Linked DNA regions of Variovorax paradoxus. The protein of the gene in region 1 interacts with the protein of each later gene in a pairwise test. Links are inferred from orthologs where the notes say so. Each region holds a gene or a part of one and is shown on either strand. Other genes may lie near its edges.

The links. Proteins that work in one complex are often made in the same cells at the same time.
Region 2: the proteins of L3V85_RS05795 (region 1) and ndk interact in binary tests that used the Escherichia coli proteins (3 or more experiments, as listed by UniProt). The link is inferred for Variovorax paradoxus from one-to-one orthologs.

The regions. Positions count from the first base shown.
Region 1 is NZ_CP091716.1:1,195,800-1,201,852, reverse strand. What follows is about bases 1,696-4,684. They hold L3V85_RS05795 (uracil-DNA glycosylase), read right to left. Parts: upstream 3,550-4,684; coding sequence 2,842-3,549; downstream 1,696-2,841. Other genes in these bases: trpD (anthranilate phosphoribosyltransferase), read right to left, coding at 4,378-4,684; trpC (indole-3-glycerol phosphate synthase TrpC), read right to left, coding at 3,546-4,346; tuf (elongation factor Tu), read right to left, coding at 1,696-2,307. Also shown: transcription termination/antitermination protein NusG, read right to left, coding at 1-531; preprotein translocase subunit SecE, read right to left, coding at 532-915; more of tuf, read right to left, coding at 1,114-1,695; more of trpD, read right to left, coding at 4,685-5,400; L3V85_RS05780 (LysE family translocator), read right to left, coding at 5,422-6,053. UniProt on the Escherichia coli protein: Excises uracil residues from the DNA which can arise as a result of misincorporation of dUMP residues by DNA polymerase or due to deamination of cytosine.
Region 2 is NZ_CP091716.1:4,538,546-4,542,872, forward strand. Bases 1-2,795 are described here. They hold ndk (nucleoside-diphosphate kinase), read right to left. Parts: upstream 1,714-2,795; coding sequence 1,288-1,713; downstream 1-1,287. Other genes in these bases: pilW (type IV pilus biogenesis/stability protein PilW), read right to left, coding at 1-113; rlmN (23S rRNA (adenine(2503)-C(2))-methyltransferase RlmN), read right to left, coding at 118-1,266; L3V85_RS21095 (pseudouridine synthase), read right to left, coding at 1,866-2,795. Also shown: more of L3V85_RS21095, read right to left, coding at 2,796-3,665; SMC-Scp complex subunit ScpB, read right to left, coding at 3,662-4,327. UniProt on the Escherichia coli protein: Major role in the synthesis of nucleoside triphosphates other than ATP. The ATP gamma phosphate is transferred to the NDP beta phosphate via a ping-pong mechanism, using a phosphorylated active-site intermediate.

The DNA.
Region 1 (6,053 bases):
CTTCTCGTAGTTGACTTCCTCGACCGTGCCGTTGAAGTCGGTGAACGGGCCTTCCTTGACGCGCACGAATTCGCCGACGGTGAATTCGACCTTGTGGCGCGGCTTCTCGGTGCCCTGTTGCATCTGGCTGACGATGTCTTCGACCTCTTTTTGCGAGATCGGAGCCGGACGGTTCTTGGCACCACCCACGAAGCCCGTCACCTTGTTGGTGTGCTTCACCAGGTGCCAGCTCTCGTCGTCCATGATCATTTCGACCAGCACGTAGCCCGGGAAGAAGCGACGCTCGGTGGTGCGCTTCTGGCCGTTCTTGATTTCGACCACTTCTTCGGTCGGAACCAGGATGCGGCCGAACTTGTCCTGCATGCCGGCGCGGTTGATGCGCTCGGTGATGTTGCGCTCGACGGCCTTCTCCATGCCCGAATAGGCATGCACCACGTACCAACGCAGATCTGGGTTGGCGGCGGGAGCCAGCACGGAAGTGTTTTCTTCTTCCGGCGTGCTCGGCGTGGTTTCAACTGCGTCGTCGGTCATTTATTTTCTCCAGCCCAGAATGAGGTCGAAAAACACCCATTCGAGCGTCTTGTCGGTGAGCCAGAGGAAGACGGACATGATCGCCACGAAGGCGAACACATAGGCCGTCATCTGCATCGCTTCCTTGCGGGTCGGCCACACGACCTTCTTGACCTCGCGCCACGAATCGCGACCAAAAGCCCACAACTGACGACCACTCTCGGAACTGCCGAAAGCCGCCACGGCCGCGGCCAGGCCGACCAGCAGCGCAGCCCATTGCACGACCGAGCCTTGGCGCGACAGCAGATAGAACGCCACGATGGCGCCCACTGCCAGCACGACGGCCACGGCCAGTTTGGCCTTGTCGGCGCCGGTGCTCACGGTTTCGATTTGAGAAGTGGCCATGGTTGGCTGATTTCCTGTGGCCTTTCGACCTTCAATTCAATGCGTCTCTTGAGACGCCGAAGCCCACCGGGTCACGATGGGCTTTAGGGGTGCCACCTAAGTGGCAGGGGCAGTAGGAATCGAACCTACAACCTTCGGTTTTGGAGACCGACGCTCTGCCAATTGAGCTATACCCCTCCGGTACTCTTTGCGCTTGGCTTAGATGTCGAGGATCTTGGCCACGACGCCCGAACCCACGGTGCGACCGCCTTCACGGATGGCGAAGCGCAGGCCTTCTTCCATCGCGATCGGGTTGATCAGCTTGACGGTGATGCTGACGTTGTCGCCGGGCATGACCATTTCCTTGTCCTTGGGCAGCTCGATCGCGCCGGTCACGTCCGTCGTGCGGAAGTAGAACTGCGGACGGTAGTTGTTGAAGAACGGCGTGTGACGGCCGCCTTCGTCCTTCGACAGGACGTACACCTCGGCGGTGAAGTGCGTGTGCGGCTTGATCGAGCCGGGCTTGCACAGCACTTGGCCGCGTTCGACTTCTTCGCGCTTCGTGCCGCGCAGCAGCACGCCCACGTTGTCGCCGGCCTGACCTTGGTCCAACAGCTTGCGGAACATTTCCACGCCGGTGCAGGTGGTCTTGACCGTCGGGCGGATGCCCACGATTTCGATTTCTTCACCGACCTTGATCACGCCACGCTCGACGGCGCCAGTCACCACGGTGCCGCGACCCGAGATCGAGAACACGTCTTCCACGGGCATCAGGAACGTGCCGTCCACGGCGCGCTCGGGCGTCGGGATGTACGTGTCCAGCGCTTCAGCCAGCTTCATGATGGCTTCTTCGCCCAGCTTGCCCTTGTCACCTTCCAGGGCGAGCTTGGCCGAGCCGTGGATGATGGGGGTGTCGTCGCCAGGGAACTCGTACTTGTCGAGCAGCTCGCGCACTTCCATTTCGACGAGCTCGAGCAGTTCGGCGTCGTCGACCATGTCGCACTTGTTCAGGAAAACGATGATGTAGCCCACGCCCACCTGGCGAGCCAGCAGGATGTGTTCACGGGTCTGGGGCATCGGGCCGTCAGCGGCCGAGCACACCAGAATGGCGCCATCCATCTGGGCAGCGCCGGTGATCATGTTCTTCACGTAGTCGGCGTGGCCGGGGCAGTCGACGTGTGCGTAGTGGCGGTTGGCCGTTTCGTACTCGACGTGCGCGGTGTTGATCGTGATGCCGCGTGCCTTTTCTTCAGGCGCAGCGTCGATCTGGTCGTAGGCCTTGGCTTCGCCGCCGAACTTGGCCGACAGCACCGTGGCGATCGCAGCCGTCAGCGTGGTCTTGCCGTGGTCGACGTGACCGATCGTGCCCACGTTGACGTGAGGCTTGGTGCGGGTGAATTTACCTTTTGCCATTTTTCGACTCCGAAAAAAACGTTTTCAACGTATGCAGATGGGTTGCAAAGCTGCCGTTGCAACCCCCAGAAATTGGTGCCCTTTGCGGGAATCGGACCCGCGACCTCTCCCTTACCAAGGGAGTGCTCTACCACTGAGCCAAAAGGGCTTTTGTAACTAAGTTACGAATTCACATCGCCTCAACAACGAACCGGATCTCTGGAGCGGGAGACGGGAATCGAACCCGCGTCATCAGCTTGGAAGGCTGGGGTTCTACCATTGAACTACTCCCGCATCGGGGGCACTTTCAAGGCACCCAAAGCGCTAGATCCAATCGCTCTTAGAAACCAAATTCATCGCTGGTGGAGAGGGCTGGATTCGAACCAGCGTACTCGTAAGAGGGCAGATTTACAGTCTGCTGCCATTAACCACTCGGCCACCTCTCCGGCGAACCTCGAAATATAGCACGGTTTTGTGACTACTCGGAAATCCATGCATCAACGAAGATGCAGGAAAACCGCTCAAGGCGTGAGCCTGCGATTATCGCCTAAGTTTTCACCCCGCCGACTGCTGCGCCTCACGCCAGGCACGTGCTTCACCGAAATGACCGCAGCCGATGAACGGCACGGGTGGCCTCAGGGCCGAAAGAGGCGACGGATGATTCGACATCAGCACCTTATGTCGCCCAACGTCGATCAACGCCCGCTTACTTTGCGCGTGCGAGCCCCAGAGCATAAAAACAACAGGTTTGGCACCGCCTGAAACATGACGAATGACGGCATCCGTCAGCACCTCCCAGCCACGCCCTGAATGGCTGGCCGGCTGCGCCTCTTCGACCGTCAGGCAGGTGTTGAGCAACAGCACACCATGCGTGGCCCATTTCACCAGGCTGCCACCCGGGCTCGGGAACGGAGGCGGCGCCGTACCCAGGTCGCGCTGTAGCTCCTTGAAGATATTGCGCAGCGATGGCGGCAGCGCGACGCCGGGCGCCACCGAAAACGCCAGTCCCTCGGCCTGCCCACGTCCGTGATACGGGTCCTGCCCCAGGATGACCACGCGCACGTCTTCAGGCGGCGTAAGTTCCAGCGCCCGCAACGGCTGCGGCGGGAAGATCACCGCGCCGGCATCGAGCCGTTCGCGCAAAAAGCCCTGCAGCTTCTGCCCCACCGCACTGGCAAAGAAATCATCGACCAGCGGCTGCCAGCCTGGCGCCACGGGCCAGTCGGCGGGATCGCTGCTCGACAGCTGGTCGGGCCTGCTCATTGGAACAACGCAGCGAGGGCCTCGCCGGGTTCCTTGGCACGCATGAAGGCCTCGCCGACCAGGAAGGCGTTGACGCCTGCCGCGCGCAGCGTGGCCACGTCTTCGCGCGTACCGATGCCCGACTCCGTCACCGGCAAGCGGTCAGCCGGCAGCCTGGGCAGCAGATCGATGGTCGCCTGAATCGACACCTCGAAGTTGCGCAGATTGCGGTTGTTGACGCCGATCAACGCCGTCTTGAGCTTCAGCGCGCGATCGAGTTCGGCCGCGTCGTGCACCTCCACCAGCACCGCCATGCCCAGCCCGCGCGCAATGGCTTCGTAGTCCTTCATCTGCGCATCGTCAAGGCATGCGGCAATCAGCAGGATCGCATCGGCGCCCATCGCGCGCGATTCGTACACCTGGTAGTCGTCGACGATGAAATCCTTGCGCAGCACCGGCAGGTCGCACGATGCACGCGCCTGCTTGAGGTAGTCGACGCCGCCCTGGAAGAACTGCTTGTCGGTCAGCACCGAAAGACAGGCCGCGCTGACCGTGCCATCGCCCTCGGCATAGCTCTGCGCGATGTCGGCCGGAATGAAATCCGCGCGCAGCACGCCTTTGCTCGGGCTGGCCTTCTTGACTTCGGCGATCACCGCCGCGTGGCCCGCGGCGATCTTGGCGCGCAGTGCGGCTTCGAAATCACGCGTCAGCACGCGGCTCTCTGCGTCGAAGCGCACCGCTTCGAGCGAAGCGCGCTTGCGGGCCGCGGCAACCTCCTGGTGCTTGACGGCAACGATCTTGTCGAGGATGTCGGACATAGGGTTTCTGGTGCTCCCGGTTTCTCTGTGTTCAGACGGTGGCGGATGCCTTGACCAGCTCCGCGAGCTTGGCCTTGGCGGCACCCGACGCAATGGCGGCGCGCGAACGCTCGACGCCCGCCGCCACTGAATCGACCACGTTGGCCGCATACAGCGCGGCGCCGGCGTTCAGCAGCACGATGTCGAGCGCGGGCCCGGCCTGATTGTCGAGCACCCCCAGCAGCATGGCCTTCGACTGCTCCGGCGTTTCCACGCGCAGCGCGCGGTTGCTCGACATCGCGAAGCCGAAGTCCTCGGGGTGCAGTTCGTATTCGCGGATCTCGCCGTCCTTCAGTTCGCCCACCATGGTGGCCGCGCCGAGCGAGATCTCGTCCATGCCGTCGCGGCCGTAGACCACCATCGCATGCTCCGTGCCCAGGCGCTGCAGCGCGCGCACCTGGATGCCCACGAGGTCGGGGTGGAACACGCCCATCAGGATGTTCGGCGCACCGGCCGGGTTGGTCAGCGGCCCGAGGATGTTGAAGATCGTCTTGATGCCGAGCTCCTTGCGCACCGGCGCGACGTTCTTCATCGCTGGATGGTGGTTCGGCGCGAACATGAAACCGATTCCGCACTCCTCGATGGAGCGCGCGATCTGCTCGGGCTTCAGGTTGATGTTCACGCCCAGCGACTCCAGCACGTCGGCACTGCCCGACTTGCTCGAGACGCTGCGTCCGCCGTGCTTGCTCACCTTGGCGCCCGCGGCGGCAGCCACGAACATCGAGCAGGTCGAGATGTTGAAGGTGTGCGAACCATCGCCGCCGGTGCCGACGATGTCGACGAGGTTCGTCGTGTCCGTCACAGGCACCTTGGTCGACACCTCGCGCATCACCTGCGCCGCGGCGGTGATCTCGCCGATGGTTTCCTTCTTCACGCGCAGGCCGGTGATCAGCGCGGCCATCATCACGGGCGAGCACTCGCCGCTCATGATGAGGCGCACGATGTGCAGCATCTCGTCGTGGAAGACTTCGCGGTGTTCGATGGTGCGCTGCAGCGCTTCCTGGGGGGTGATCATGGAAAGTCTCCTCGAAATGAATCAGCGGCCGACGCGAACGGCGGGCGCATCGGTGAAAGCGAGCTTGAGGCCGAAGCCGATGAACAGCACGCCGGCTGCGCGGTCGAGCCAGTGCATGCCTTTCTGCACTGCGCTGCGGCGGGCCATCCAGCCCGCCGCGACGGCCCAGCCGACGTTCACCGGAATGGCGTTGACGTTGAACAGCACGCCCAGCAGCACGAAGCAGAGCGCCGTGTTGCCGGCACCGGGCGCGATGAATTGCGGCACGAAGGCCAGGAAGAACAGCGCGACCTTGGGGTTGAGCACGTTGGTCCAGAAGCCGCCAAGGAAGATCGCCTTCAGGCTGCGCTCACCGGCCGCCGCGGCCTCGGCCTGCAGGTCAGCCGGCGGCTTCGCGCGCGACAGCACCATGCGCACGCCGAGGTACAGCAGGTACGCCGCGCCGATGTACTTGAGCACCGTGAATGCCGTGGCCGACGTCGCCATCAGGGTACCGACGCCCACGGCCGCGGCGAAGATGTGGACGAAGCAGCCCGTGGTGATGCCCAGCCCTGCCATGATGCCGGCGCGCACGCCGGAGCGCAGCGAGTTGCTCACGACGTACAGCACGTCGGGCCCCGGCGTCAGGTTGAGCAGCCAGCCGGCGGCGATGA
Region 2 (4,327 bases), 3.3 Mb from region 1 along the record:
GTGGTGCGCGTGCTGACGCAACCGGCGAGCAAAAACGTCACGGCGACGCCGGCAAAACTCGCGGCCAGCATTCGCTGCGCGCTAGCGGTCGTCATCGGAAAGGCCATGCTCATTGCTTCAGTGCTCCTGGGGAAGGGTCTTGCGGACCGGGTGCAAAACAATGGGGCGCTCGGCTGCACGGCGCTGGGCCATGCGCTCGGCCGCACGGGTGCGGTCCTTGACGTCGCCGGCGAGCTGGCCGCAGGCGGCGTCGATGTCGTCGCCGCGCGTCTTGCGCACGGTGGTCACCAGGCCCGCTTCGCTCAGCATCTTCGCGAATGCCAGCACGCGCGGCTGCGGCGAGCGCAGCAGGCCCGAGGCTGGAAACGGATTGAACGGAATCAGGTTGAACTTGCACGACACGCCGCTCGTGCGCACGAGCTCGATCAACTGGCGCGCATGCTCCGGCTGGTCGTTGACGCCGTCGAGCATGCAGTACTCGAAGGTGATGAAGTCGCGCGGCGCGTGCGCCAGGTAGCGCTTGCAGGCCTCGAGCAACTCGGCGATCGGGTACTTGCGGTTGAGCGGAACGAGGTCATCGCGCAGCGCGTCGTTCGGCGCGTGCAGCGACACCGCCATGGCCACCGCGCAATCGGTGCCCAGGCGGTCGATCATGGGCACCACGCCGGAAGTCGACACCGTCACGCGACGGCGCGACAAGCCGTAGGCGTTGTCGTCGAGCATGGTGCGCAACGCGGGCACCAGCGCGGAATAGTTCTGCAGCGGCTCGCCCATGCCCATCATCACCACGTTGGAGATGACACGCTCGTCGCGCTTGAGATGCTTGCGCAGGAAATGTTCGGCAAACCACAGCTGGGCGACGATTTCGCCCGTGGTGAGGTTGCGGCTGAAGCCCTGATGCCCGGTCGAGCAAAAGCGGCATCCGACCGCACAGCCGGCCTGGGACGACACGCACAGGGTGCCGCGATCGTCCTCGGGAATGAATACGGCTTCGACGGCATTGCCGTCGCCGACGTCGAACAGCCACTTGATCGTGCCGTCCTTGGATTCGTGCTGCGTGAGGACCGGCAAGGCCTCGACGCGCGCGGTGGTCGCGAGCTTCTCGCGAAGCGACTTGGCCAGATCGGTCATCTGGGTGAAGTCGCTGGCGCCACGCTGGTGAATCCAGCGGAACAGCTGCGTGGCGCGGAATTTTTTCTCGCCGAGTTTTTCGCAGAACGCGGCCAACCCCTCGAGATCGAATTCGAGCAGATTGGCCGTGGTCATGGAATCGGTCGAGATACGACTTCAGCGTGCGTAGACGTTGAGGCCGGCGAAGAAGAACGCGACTTCGTTCGCTGCGGTTTCGGGAGCGTCCGAGCCGTGCACTGCGTTGGCGTCGATGCTGTCGGCGAAGTCGGCGCGGATGGTGCCGGCGGCTGCCTTCTTCGGGTCGGTGGCGCCCATCAGGTCGCGGTTCTTGGCGATGGCGTTTTCGCCTTCGAGCGCCTGCACGAACACGGGGCCCGAGATCATGAACTCGACCAGGTCCTTGAAGAAGGGACGTTCCTTGTGCACGGCGTAGAACTGCTCGGCTTCGTTGCGCGACAGGTGCACCAGCTTGGCGGCGACGACCTTGAGGCCGGCGGCTTCAAAGCGGGAAACGATCTTGCCGATGACGTTCTTGGCGACTGCGTCGGGCTTGATGATGGAAAGGGTACGTTCGATAGCCATTGAAATGCTTCCTGAGCTTTGATTTTGAAGAGTTTTGTCACAACTGCAACGAGTTTGTTGCGCCGTATGCCGACAAAGCCTCTGATTTTAACCGGCGCAGCCCCCGGGGCTCATGAAAACCCCGCGAAAGGCCGCGCTCCTGCGGGAGGCTTTCAGCGACCGCGGCGACGTCCGCCGCCCGAGTTGCCGAAGCCGCTTCCACCACCGCCTCCGCCGCCACGGCGGCCGGGGCCTCCGCGCTGCTCCTTGCGCTGGCGCGAGAAGCTGTCGGCGCCGATGTAGCCGAGCGAGGTCTTCATCGGATCGGGCTGGTTGGCACCGCTGGGCTGACGGTCGTCACCCTGGCGATTGCCGCCGCCCTTGCCGCGACGCCCCTGGCCTTGCGGCTGACCACCGTTGCCACCGTTGCCACCACCCCGATTGGGGCGTGGGCCGCGGTCGCCGCGCGGCGGACGGCCGTCGCCCAGCGGATTCGGGATCGGCGCCTCGCCACGGCCGCCGTCGTCGCGCATCTCGCGCGGCTGGCCACCACCCTGGCCACCGCCGTTGCGGTTGCCGCGGCGCTTCTTGTTGCGTCCGTTGCGACCATTGCCGCCACCGTCCTGACCGGGGCCGCGCTGCTGCGGGCCGGGGCGAGCAGCAGCGCCGCCGGAAGCCTGGAACAGCGCACGGATGTCGCGCTCGTCGAGCTCCATCCAGGCGCCGCGCTTCAGGCCGCGCGGCAACACCATCGCGCCGTAGCGGATGCGGATCAGCCGGCTGACCGCATGGCCGACCGACTCGAACAGGCGGCGCACCTCGCGGTTGCGGCCTTCGGAAATCGTCACGCGATACCAGCAGTTCGAGCCTTCGCCGCCGCCGTCTTCGATGGTGCCGAACTGGGCCATGCCGTCGTCCAGGCGCACCCCGTCGAGCAGCTTCTGCTTTTCTTCGCTGGTGAGCGCGCCCAGCACGCGCACCGCGTACTCGCGCTCCAGGCCGAAGCGCGGGTGCATCAGCTGGTTGGCCAGATCGCCGGAGCTGCTGAACAGCAGCAGGCCTTCGGTGTTCAGGTCGAGCCGGCCGACCGATTGCCACTTGCCCTGCTGCAGGCGCGGCAGCTTGCGGAACACGGTGGGCCGGTTCTGCGGGTCGTCATGCGTGACCACTTCGCCGGTGGGCTTGTGGTAGGCGATGACGCGCGGCGGCGGCGGCGCGATGCGGTAGCGGATCGGCTTGCCATTGATCTTGACCTGATCGCCGTACTGGATGCGCTGACCGATGTGGGCCGGCTCGTTGTTGACGGAAATGCGCCCCTGGAGAATCAGCTGCTCCATTTCGAGCCGCGAACCCAGGCCCGCCTGCGCCAGCACCTTGTGCAGCTTGGGCGAGTCGGCCTCGGGCAGCAGCACGCGCTTGAGCGGCGGCACCTCGGGGCTTTCCTCGTCGGCGTCGAACTGGCCGGAAATGACGTCGGCGAAGCGGATCGGCTCGGGCGGCAGCGCATTGCGCTGTTCGCGCTCGGCGGCGCGACGGGCGCGGTCGAGGTCGTCCTCTTCCTCGTCAGGCTCTTCCTCTTCCTCGTCTTCGTCTTGTTCTTCGCTGTAATCGCGAGCCGGCTCGGCTGGCTCGGGTTCGGTGGCAACAGCTTCCGGCGCGTCGACAGCGACAGCAGTCACCGGCTCGGGCGCCTCCACCACTTCGGCCACGGGCGCAGCGTCAGCCACGGGCTGCAGAACCTCTTCGGACACAGGCTGCTCCGCCGGCTCCACGACTTTCTTCTTGCGAGGCGCGCGCGGCTTCTTGGGCGCTTCGGCCTCAGCCGGCGCAGCGGACACTTCGGACACAGCCTCCGGCGCAACCGACTCGGCAGCGGCGACCGCGGCCTTCTTGGGCGCAGCCGCCCTTTTCTTCTTCTTGACTTCGGGCTCGGCCGGCAGCATTGCCGCGTCGTCGGTGTCGGATGGGCTCATGTGGTTTTTCCGGGAGAAACTGCTTGGGGATCGACCTCGTCATCGGACGGGACGTCGGGTTCTTGTTGTTCCGGCTCTGGTGCTGGAACGGGCTCGGGCTCTTCCGAGGACTCGGCGGCTGGTTCGGCCTCGGGCTCGGGTTCGGCGGCCGCAGGCGCCTCGAATTCTTCGGCGGCGGCTGCGTTTTCGGCGACTTGCGCCTGCGCGGCCTCCACGGCTTCCACCACTTCCACGGCCTCCAGCGCCACCTCTGCCGACACGGGCGCCTTGGCCTCCTCCTCGGCATCCATCGGCAACCCTTGTTGACCACCTGAAGCCTGCTCGAGCGCGTCGACCAGGGCGGCCTGCTGCGCAGGCGTCTCGATCAGCGGAAGCTGGTCGAGCGACGCCAGGCCAAGGTCGTCCAGGAACTGCCGCGTCGTCGCGAACAGCGCCGGCCGGCCGACCGTTTCGCGGTGGCCGATCACCTCGACCCAGCCGCGGTCTTCGAGCTGCTTGAGGATCAACGAGTTGATCGTCACGCCGCGGATGTCTTCCATGTCGCCGCGCGTGGCCGGCTGGCGGTACGCGATGATGGCCAGCGTCTCAAGGGCTGCGCGCGTGTAGCGCGGCGGCTTCTCGGGATGCAGGCGGTCGAGATGGTCGCGCATCTCGGGCCGGCT